Regions from separate parts of the Geobacillus thermopakistaniensis genome, predicted to be linked through region 1. Evidence: riboswitches for the same ligand, from Rfam matches in the RefSeq annotation. Region 1 holds a riboswitch; each other region holds the start of a gene.
What was found. A riboswitch is a leader RNA that binds a small molecule or an ion and turns the genes downstream of it on or off. The one in region 1 is predicted to bind S-adenosylmethionine.
Positions count from the first base shown of each region.

Region 2: another riboswitch for S-adenosylmethionine. It lies ahead of T260_RS130295 (bifunctional homocysteine S-methyltransferase/methylenetetrahydrofolate reductase); the one in region 1 lies ahead of T260_RS132720 (methionine ABC transporter ATP-binding protein).
Region 3: another riboswitch for S-adenosylmethionine. It lies ahead of T260_RS129850 (methionine biosynthesis PLP-dependent protein); the one in region 1 lies ahead of T260_RS132720 (methionine ABC transporter ATP-binding protein).

Region 1 is NZ_AYSF01000034.1:196,324-199,596, forward strand. Features, by position in the region: gene gcvH (glycine cleavage system protein GcvH) at 1-138, shown strand, start outside; gene T260_RS132740 (YusG family protein) at 214-450, shown strand; gene T260_RS132735 (toprim domain-containing protein) at 549-908, shown strand; gene T260_RS132730 (thioredoxin family protein) at 905-1,222, shown strand; gene T260_RS132725 (hypothetical protein) at 1,368-1,715, shown strand; SAM riboswitch class I at 1,789-1,898, shown strand; gene T260_RS132720 (methionine ABC transporter ATP-binding protein) at 1,986-3,014, shown strand; gene T260_RS132715 (methionine ABC transporter permease) at 3,004-3,273, shown strand, end outside.
Region 2 is NZ_AYSF01000045.1:34,159-37,431, reverse strand. Features, by position in the region: gene T260_RS130295 (bifunctional homocysteine S-methyltransferase/methylenetetrahydrofolate reductase) at 1-1,360, opposite strand, end outside; SAM riboswitch class I at 1,432-1,534, opposite strand; gene T260_RS130300 (DUF7577 domain-containing protein) at 1,648-2,031, opposite strand; gene T260_RS130305 (ABC transporter ATP-binding protein) at 2,355-3,273, shown strand, end outside.
Region 3 is NZ_AYSF01000048.1:5,981-9,253, reverse strand. Features, by position in the region: gene T260_RS129840 (YjcG family protein) at 1-449, opposite strand, end outside; gene T260_RS129845 (GTNG_0744 family esterase) at 548-1,276, opposite strand; SAM riboswitch class I at 1,463-1,573, shown strand; gene T260_RS129850 (methionine biosynthesis PLP-dependent protein) at 1,775-2,878, shown strand; gene metC (cystathionine beta-lyase) at 2,882-3,273, shown strand, end outside.

The sequences.
Region 1 (3,273 bases):
TTAAATGACCATCCGGAGTACGTGAACGAATCGCCGTATGACAAAGCGTGGATGATCGTCGTCAAACCGAATGATTTGAGCGAAATCGACAATTTGTTGACGGCGGAACAATACGAGGCGATGATCAACGAAGGATAAACGTTCCTGCAATCTTCGCTTCGATTCGGGCACTCTATACATACCGGAATTTGATTGAAAAAAGGGGTGCTCGCGATGGCGCTGCAAACGACGCGCATAGATGTCACGGACCGGATCATCGGCAAACTGAACGGCCGCTCGCTGGAGTTGTACGAGGAAGGAGAGCTCATCGGGCGCCTTCCGCTTCCGGCGGCCGTCCCGTTGAAAAAGGGGTATACCGAACAAAACGGAAGAATTTACAAACAGGTGACCGCTACCGTTGAGCCGGACCAAAAATATGTCGATTGCGACGGGGAAGCGGGCTGGTGTTGAAAGGCAACGGTGGATGGCCGTTGCTTTTCATTTTCAACATTTGGCCGGCGCAAGACATACAATAATAGTATCCTCATTTGAAGTTAGGTGGGTCGGACATGCGACGCGTGGAAAAAGTGATCATCGTCGAAGGGCGATCAGACAAGCAAAAAGTGGCGGCGGTGCTGAACGAACCAGTCGTCATCGTCTGCACAAACGGCACGATCAGTGATGCGCGCCTTGAGGAGCTGGCCGATGAGCTGGAAGGATGCGATGTATACGTCTTGGCCGATGCCGATGAGGCGGGAGAAAAATTGCGCCGGCAGTTTCGCCGCATGTTTCCAGAGGCGGAGCATCTTTACATTGACCGGGCGTATCGCGAAGTGGCGGCCGCTCCGCCTTGGCACTTGGCGCAAGTGCTGTTGCGCGCTCGTTTCGACGTCCGCATCGAATCGCTCATGAGGGGAAGAGGCGAGTGAAAGCGATCGACCGAAACGATGTCATGCGAGTGGTGGAAGTCGAGCCGCTTCTGGCCCTTTACTTGTATACCCCGCTGTGCGGCACGTGCCAGCTGGCGCGGCGGATGCTCACGGTGGTGGAGCAGTTGTTTCCGGCGCTGCCGTTTTACGAAACGGACATCAACTATATCCCTGAGCAGGCCGTTGCGTGGAAAATTGAAAGCGTTCCTTGCCTGCTTCTTTTTAGGGACGGAACGGTCGCAGGCAAGTGGTATGCCTTTCATTCCGTTCCGTATTTGTACGAAGTGATTCAAGCCTGCTTGCCGTCCCGATGATTCGCCTTTTTTTGACGCTGTTTGACACATTTCTTGGGAAATGACAAAAACGGCGCTCGTTCGTCAACGGGTTGTCGAGATTTTTGTAAAGGATTTCTCCTCTTCAGGTGGAAGTGAAAAAATAAAAATGGGGGAGGGGATATCCATGGAAATGCGTGAATTAGTTGGGCAGTTCGTGGAACGGATGCAAGTGTTGCGCCATTTGGTGCCGATTTTGCCGGATGAGCAGCTGTATGTTCGGTTTGAAAGCGATGACGAAACCGCCTTGCTGTTGATCGGCAAGGAATCAGCCGCTAGAGGGATGGAAAACGATGAACGGAAAACATTGACGGTGCGCGGTTCCAAAGAGGCGCTCGCGTCCCTGCTGAACGGCGAACTGAAGCTGCAGCAGCTCGTCCGGTTGCGTGAAGTGCACGTGTCAGGAAGCTTCCGCCAGCTTTTGCTTCTTGAATCGCTCCTCCATTTGGCCAAGCCTTATCGGGACGTCGGATAAAAAAGATGTTGACACGCTTCGACAGACAATGATACAATCACATTCGTAGTCAATTGAATAGGCGATTGTTGCGCTCTTATCAAGAGAGGTGGAGGGATGTGCCCAATGAAGCCCGGCAACCGTCAGCGCATGTGCTGAAATGGTGCCAATTCACACAAAGCGGCCTGCTTTGAGAGATAAGAGACGGAATGGTGCACAATACCTTTCTGTTCTCTGCGGGCAGAAAGGTTTTCTTTTTGCGCTCTGCCGCTTGGGGAGGAAGGTGAAACGATGATTACACTCGAACAAGTGACGAAAATCTATCAAGCGGCCAACGGTTCGGTCACGGCAGTCGACAATGTGTCGCTTGAGATTCGCGAAGGAGAAATTTTCGGCATTATCGGCTACAGCGGCGCTGGGAAAAGCACGCTCATCCGCTTGCTCAATGGGCTCGAGAAGCCGACGAGCGGCCGGGTGGTCGTCGCCGGGCGCGATATGACGCGCGTGAAAGGGCGGGAGCTGCGCAAGGCGCGCCAAGAAATCGGGATGATTTTCCAGCATTTCAACTTGCTTTGGTCTCGCACAGTCAGGGAAAACATTGCCTTTCCGCTTGAAATTGCCGGCGTCCCGAAAGAGGAGCGGAACAAGCGGGTGGATGAATTGATCGAGCTTGTCGGCCTTTCCGGGCGCGAGGATGCCTACCCGTCGCAGCTGAGCGGCGGGCAAAAGCAGCGGGTCGGCATCGCCCGGGCGCTCGCCAACAACCCGAAAGTCTTGCTGTGCGACGAGGCGACATCGGCGTTGGACCCGCAGACGACCGATGCGATTTTGGACTTGCTCGTTGACATCAACAAGCGTCTCGGGCTGACGATTGTGCTGATCACCCATGAAATGCACGTCATCCGCAAAATTTGCGACCGCGTTGCGGTGATGGAAAGCGGCCGAATCGTCGAGCAAGGCGAAGTGCTGCATGTGTTCCGCAACCCGCAGCAACCGATTACGAAACGGTTCGTCAAGCAGCTGATCGAGCCCGAGGAGACGGAAGAGGCGATTTCTCATTTGTTTGGCCAATACCCGAGCGGGCTGATCGCGCAGCTGACGTTCGTCGGCGCGGCAGCCGGAAAGCCGCTCATCACCGAAGTGGTGCGTCAGTTTGCCGTCGATGTCAACATTTTGCAAGGGAAAATTTCGCAAACCCATCAAGGCGCCTATGGGGTGCTGTTCGTGCACCTCGACGGGGCGAGGGATGAAATCGACCGGGCGCTTGACTATATTCAACGCCAGCAAGTAGCGGTGGAGGTGATTCACGATGCTCGCTAACCTCCTGCCGAACGTGCAATGGGAGACGATGTGGGCGGCGACGGTCGAGACGCTGTATATGACGGGAGTGGCGGTGGCGGCCACTTTCGTCCTCGGAATCGTTCTTGGCTTGCTTCTATTTTTGACAGCGAAGGGCAACCTATGGGAAAACCGGTTTGTCAATACAGTGATTGCTGCGTTTGTGAACATTTTCCGCTCTATTCCGTTTATTATTTTGATCATTTTGCTCATTCCGTTTACAACATGGCTCGTCGGGACG
Region 2 (3,273 bases), on a different contig from region 1:
GCGGTTTGCCCGAGTACGACAGCCCTTCGTTAAACTGGCGGATCAAGCGGATCAAATCGAACGATGATAAATCATACACCGACGTTGCTCCTGGGAAGTCGCCGATTTTCGACGGGTCGCCGGTAATGGCGAGCACGTCGGTGATGCCGAGCGTATGCAAGCCCATCAAATGCGACTGCAAGCCGATCAAATTGCGATCGCGGCATGTAATATGCACAAGCGGGCGGATGCCGAGCTGCTCCTTGATGATCGTGGCGACAGCGGCGTTGCTGATGCGCGGCGTGGCGAGCGAGTTGTCGGCCAACGTCAGCGCATCGATGCCGGCGTCATGGAGCGCTTTCGCCCCAGCAAGAAACTTGTCAATCCCCAATTTTTTCGGCGGATCCAGCTCCACAATGACCGAGCGGCGCGTGCGGGCAAGCTCGGGAAGGGGAGATGGGGCGGGCCGATCCGCTTGCACTGATACAGACACCGCGCGCCGTTTCACCGTTTTTTCCGTCACCGGCGTTCGGTCGGAGAGCGCTTTTGCCATCGCTGCGATATGCTTCGGCGTCGTGCCGCAGCACCCGCCGATCAAGCGCACCCCTTGGTCGCGGAACGCTTTGGCTGTTTCCTCGAAATATTCAGCGTTCGTCTCATAGACAAGCCGGCCATCGCGGTAATCCGGGAGGCTCGCGTTCGGATACGCCGACAAAAATGCCTGCTTCGGCAGCGGCACTTCCTCGAGCGACCGAAGCATATGATATGGACCGAGACGACAGTTCAGTCCGACGACATCGGCCCCGAGCGCCTCTAGGCGGGCAAGGGCGTCCGCGAGCGGCGTGCCATCTTGCAAGACGCCGACTTCATGGAGCGAGACGTGAGCGATAATCGGCAAGTCGGTCTCTTTGCGGGCGATGGCAAGCACCGTCTCCAACTCTTCCAAATCGTAATACGTCTCGAGCAGCACGCCGTCGACTCCTTCAGCCAGCAGGACAAACAGCTGCTCGCGAAACGTCCGTTTCACTTCTTCGAGCGTGACGACGCTTTTGTTTAACGTGCGCAGCCCCCCGATCGTCCCGAGCACGTACGCCCGCCCGTTCGCCGCTTGCCTGGCGAGCCGCACCGCCGCGCGGTTGATGGCCGGCACCTCATCTTCAAGGCCGTAGCGGGCGAGTTTCACATAGTTGGCGCCGTATGTATTCGTCTGAATGACGTCGGCGCCCGCGGCGATATACGCTTCATGAATATGGACGATTTCATCTGGATTGGATAGATTCAATTCTTCAAAACAACGGTCAATGCCGTGCGAATATAAAAGCGTTCCCATCGCCCCGTCGGCGATGAGAATGCGCTCTTTCAACTTATCCAGCAATCCCACGTTCGATTCCCCCGTTTCTCCGTAGTAAAAGAAAAAAGCCTTCTATAAGAAGAAGACTTTTCATTCGCTTCTTCTTATCTTCCAGGCTTCCGCCTGTCTGGATTTAGCACCTTGGCCGCGGGCCAGGTTGCTGAGGGTTCACCGGGCCAGTCCCTCCCCCTCTCTTGATAAGAATGTCCGTATGCAATTGTGCGGCAGCGTTTTGATGATTACTATATAATTTAATGTATTTTTCGAAATTATTCAATACGGTGAAGCGAGGAAATTTCAAAAAAGAATTTCTCGGATCAACGGAGAAGCTCTTTTCCACATTGGGGGCAAAATTGGAAATTGTGCTGCACATGCCCGCCGCAATGAGGGCAATGCTTGTTTGGCTGTTTATGGCTTCCAAATCGGACGTTCAGCGGGTCGGGCTCTTCCTCGCTGTCGACAATGTCCAATAAGGACATGCGTTGTTTTCCCGTCGCATTTTTGTAATGGTAAAACGCTTGAAATACGCCGATGGCGATGACGACAAGGCCGAAAAACGGAAAAAAGCGGGCGGCGGGAAACGGCGAGTCCGCGGTGATGGAGAATGCCATCACCATCCAAAAGATGCCGAACAACACAGCGGCGATGCTGCCGAAGAGTCCTTGCATCGACGGACCGCGGCCGGGTTTGATGCTTTTCAATTTCATTCCTCCCTAACAGAATTCATAGATATATTATAATAGAAAAAATTGGTTTTTTCCATGTTCACATAGAAACGTTTGAGCCGATAGAGGCAAAAATATTAGATTTTTAATTGGATTTATTTTTCAATACCTTGATTATGTCTTGTAAGAGAGGAAAACGGGCGGTATGTTGCCTTATCAATTGCATCATCGACCATTTTTCGCTTCTTAAGCATTGGCATGGGTGGGAAGACCGTTCAACGATCGTTTTGTCATTGCACTTTCATTGTCTCTATGTTCTAATTAGGAATGATGGAGATGAAGAAGACGGGGGGCTGAAAGTGAACGGAGAAATCATCCGCTTCGAGCGAGTGACGAAGGAATACGACGGCGCAGCCGTACTGGATGATGTCAGTTTTGCGATGGAGCGCGGGAAGTTTTATACGCTGCTTGGACCATCGGGTTGTGGGAAGACAACGATTTTGCGGCTGATTGCCGGGTTTATCGAGCCGACGGAAGGAACGATTTATTTCCACGGAAAGCCGATTCAAAACGTCCCGCCGAACAAACGGCAAGTCAACACTGTTTTTCAAGACTATGCATTGTTCCCTCATCTCGATGTGTTTGAAAACGTTGCGTTTGGTTTGCGCGTGAAAAAGATGAAAGAAACCGACATTCGCGAGAAAGTGAGGGAAGCGCTTCGGTTTGTCAACTTAGACGGCTATGAGCGCCGCCGCATTCAAGAAATGTCAGGCGGCCAGCGTCAGCGCGTCGCCATTGCCCGGGCGATTGTCAATGAACCTGAGGTGCTGCTCTTGGATGAACCGCTGTCAGCCTTGGATTTGAAACTGCGCACGGAAATGCAGTATGAACTTCGTGAATTGCAGCGCCGATTGGGCATTACGTTTATTTTTGTCACGCATGATCAAGAAGAAGCGCTGGCGATGTCCGATTACATTTTTGTTCTGAATAAAGGGAAAATTCAGCAGTTTGGGACGCCGAAAGACATTTACGACGAGCCTGTCAATCGATTCGTCGCCGATTTCATTGGCGAATCGAACATTTTGTCAGGGCGCATGATCGACGATTTCCTCGTCGAATTTGCCGGCAAACAGTTTGCGTGTGTTGACCGCGGCTTCGCGCCAAACGAACCGGTCGATGTCGTCATCCGCCCGGAAGATTTGGAGCTCGCGGCGCCGGAAGACGGGCAGATCGTCATCCGCGTCGATTCGCTCTTATTCCGCGGTGTCCATTATGAAA
Region 3 (3,273 bases), on a different contig from region 1:
AGATGGAAGCGGTCGACGGTCTCCTCGAAGTGCACATCTTGCAGCTTCAGCTGGCTGTAGACGTCCGCATATTCTGCGCCCGGCAAATCGCGGCCGATCGTAATGTGAGGCACGAACACAAACTCCGGCTTTCCGGCGAACAAGCCGCTGTGCAGTTGTTCATGAAGGCGCTCGAGCACGTCGTTTGGTTCCACCTTCAAATAAATGATGTTGCTTGTCGGGTAAAACGAGCTGAATTTCGTCACTTTGATCGGAATGGGAGGTGTTTCCGCCGCAATGCGGCGCAACTCTTTCGCCATTTTTTTTATTTGCTCCTCATCCGCTTCAAATGGGTATTTCAGCGTAATATGCGGCGGGATGAGGGCGTAATGGCTGTCGTACCGTTTCCGGTACGAGTTGGCGAAGTCCTGAATCCGTTTTGGCGGAAAGATCACAATGCCGTACTTCATTTTGTTTTCCCTCCTTGAACCAGTTCTTTTTCCATGCACAGGAAACGCACGGAATGGATGCGGCGGCTTCGACATCTTTGAAGTTGCTCCGTTTTGTCCTATAATGATAAAACAGCGGCTACGGCCCGGGGTACATCCGGCTGCCAATACGTCCACGCATGGCCGCCTTCGAACTCATGGTACGTATAAGCAAACCGTTTTTCCATAAACAAGTCCCGCGCCATTCGATTCGGGGTGATAAAATCGCGCACATGGCCATCCGTCGTTTTCACCGCTGTTTCCTCTGTGCCAACAGAATGGTAAAGCGAAAGGAGCGATGGATCGCGGAATGAGCGGATGCGCGCCAATACCGAGTCATCGATATAGGGGGACTGCATGGCGATTTTCCCAAATGTATGCGGATACAACAACCCGGCTAGAAGCGACACCGTTCCGCCGAGCGAATCGCCGATCAGCGCCCGGCCTTTGCCCATTTGGTATGTCGGCAGTTCGCGGTCCAAAAACGGGACGAGCTCATGGGCTAAAAAACGAAGGTATGCTTCGTGCTTTCGTCCTTCCGGGTGGTATTTCTCGTAGCGGTCGTTGACGTTCCGATACGGGATGCCGACGACGATCGTCCGGTCGATTGTTCCTTCTGCCATCAGCGTTTCGATGACGGTTTTCATTTTTCCATACATAAAATAATCTTTGCCGTCTTGCGCGATTAATAAAGAATATTTGTAAAGCGGCGAAAAATTGCTTGGCAAGTAGATGAGCAGTTCGATTTCTTCTTGCAGCTCTCTGCTGTACAACTTGCAGTCGCGCATCGTTCCTGTTGCTGTCGCCATGACCATCCTCCATGAAAGCGTAAGTTCATCTGTTATTGTAACATATTTGCGCCCAAAGATGTTAATGAAGGGCTCGAATTTTTCGCGAATTTGCCGAATCGCACCGCTGACAAAAAAATGGCTTGCAAAAACGTGGGGAATGCGTTACATTTTTATTAAATTTAAAAAAATTGAATACGCGTCCCATTCTTATCAAGAGAAGCGGAGGGAACTGGCCCAATGAAGCTTCAGCAACCAGCCGCCCGACGGCCAGGTGCTAAATCCAGCGAATTGAGCATTCAATTCGGCAGATAAGAAGAAGCATGACCCCATGTGTATGGAAAAGTCTTCTTCTTAGAAGACTTTTTTTATTTATTCAAGCGGCCGCTTCCATCAACCGCGAGGCGGTTTCGGACGAAGGCGCTTGGCCTCTGCCCAACGGACAGTGGTGCTTCGTTGGGCATTAAGTGGTCGGCCGTTGATCCATGATGGAATTTTCAGCAGAAGGAGAGAGATGAGATGGAGAAACTGGAGACGTTGTTAGCGCAAATTGGCAACCGGAGCGAAACGGTGACGGGGACGGTCAACCCGCCGGTTTATTTTTCCACCGCCTACCGCCATGCCGGCATCGGAGAGTCGACTGGGTTTGACTACATCCGCACCGGCAACCCCACGCGCAAAATCGTCGAAGAAGCGATCGCGAGACTGGAAGGCGGCGACCAAGGCTATGCGTTCAGCTCCGGCATGGCCGCCATTCAGACGGTGCTCGCCTTGTTTGAGAGCGGAGATGAGTTTCTCGTATCGGCCGACCTTTACGGCGGCACGTACCGCCTGTTTGAGCGCGGCTGGCGCAAGTATGGTCTTGGATTCCATTACGTCGATTTTGCTGATCTCGCTGCGGTGGAAGCGTGTATCACCGAAAAAACGAAAGCGATTTTCCTGGAAACACCGACGAACCCGCTTATGCATGAGACCGATATCCGCGCCGTCTCCGAATTCGCCAAGCGGCATGGGCTTTTGTTGATCGTTGACAACACGTTTTATACACCGGTGCTTCAACGCCCGATCGAACAAGGCGCCGATATTGTCATCCACAGCGCCACGAAATATTTAGGCGGCCATAACGACGTGTTGGCTGGCCTTGTCGTCGCCAAGGGCGAGGAGCTCTGTCAACGCCTGGCCGAGTATCAGAACGCCATCGGCGCGGTTTTGTCGCCGTTTGATTCGTGGCTGTTGATTCGCGGGATGAAAACGCTGGCGCTAAGGATGCGCCAGCATGAAGAAAACGCCAAGCGCATCAGCGCCTTTTTGCGCGAACATGAAGATGTTACAGACGTCTTATATCCAGGAAGAGGCGGGATGCTGTCGTTCCGGATTGCCGATGAAAAGTGGGTGAACGGGTTTTTAAAAAGCTTGCGCCTCATTACGTTCGCGGAAAGCCTGGGCGGAGTCGAAAGCTTTATTACGTACCCAGCGACGCAGACGCATGCGGACATTCCTGAGGAAATCCGCATCCAAAACGGTATTTGCAACCGGCTGCTCCGTTTCTCGGTCGGCATTGAGCACGCTGACGATTTGATCGCCGATTTGGCGCAGGCATTGAAAAACATGAAAGAGGTGTAAGCGATGGAACAGGAATGGGCGTTTTCGACGAAACTGCTCCATAACGAATGGAAAGTCGACCGCGAAACGGGGGCGGTGAGCGTGCCGATCCAGCACGCCTCCACGTTCCATCAGTTCGATTTCGATTCATTCGGCAAATACGACTACAGCCGCTCCAGCAACCCGACGCGCGAGGCGCTTGAGGAAACGATCGCGGCGTTAGAAGGCGGAACGCGCGGGTTTGCGTTCGCCTCTGGCATGGCGGCTATTTCAACGGCGTTTTTGCTTCTCTCAAAAGGCGACCACGTGCTCGTGACCGAAGACGTCTACGGCGGCACGTACCGGATGATTACGGAGGTGCTCGGCCGCTTTGGCATTGAATATACGTTTGTCGATATGACCGATTTAAACGCAGT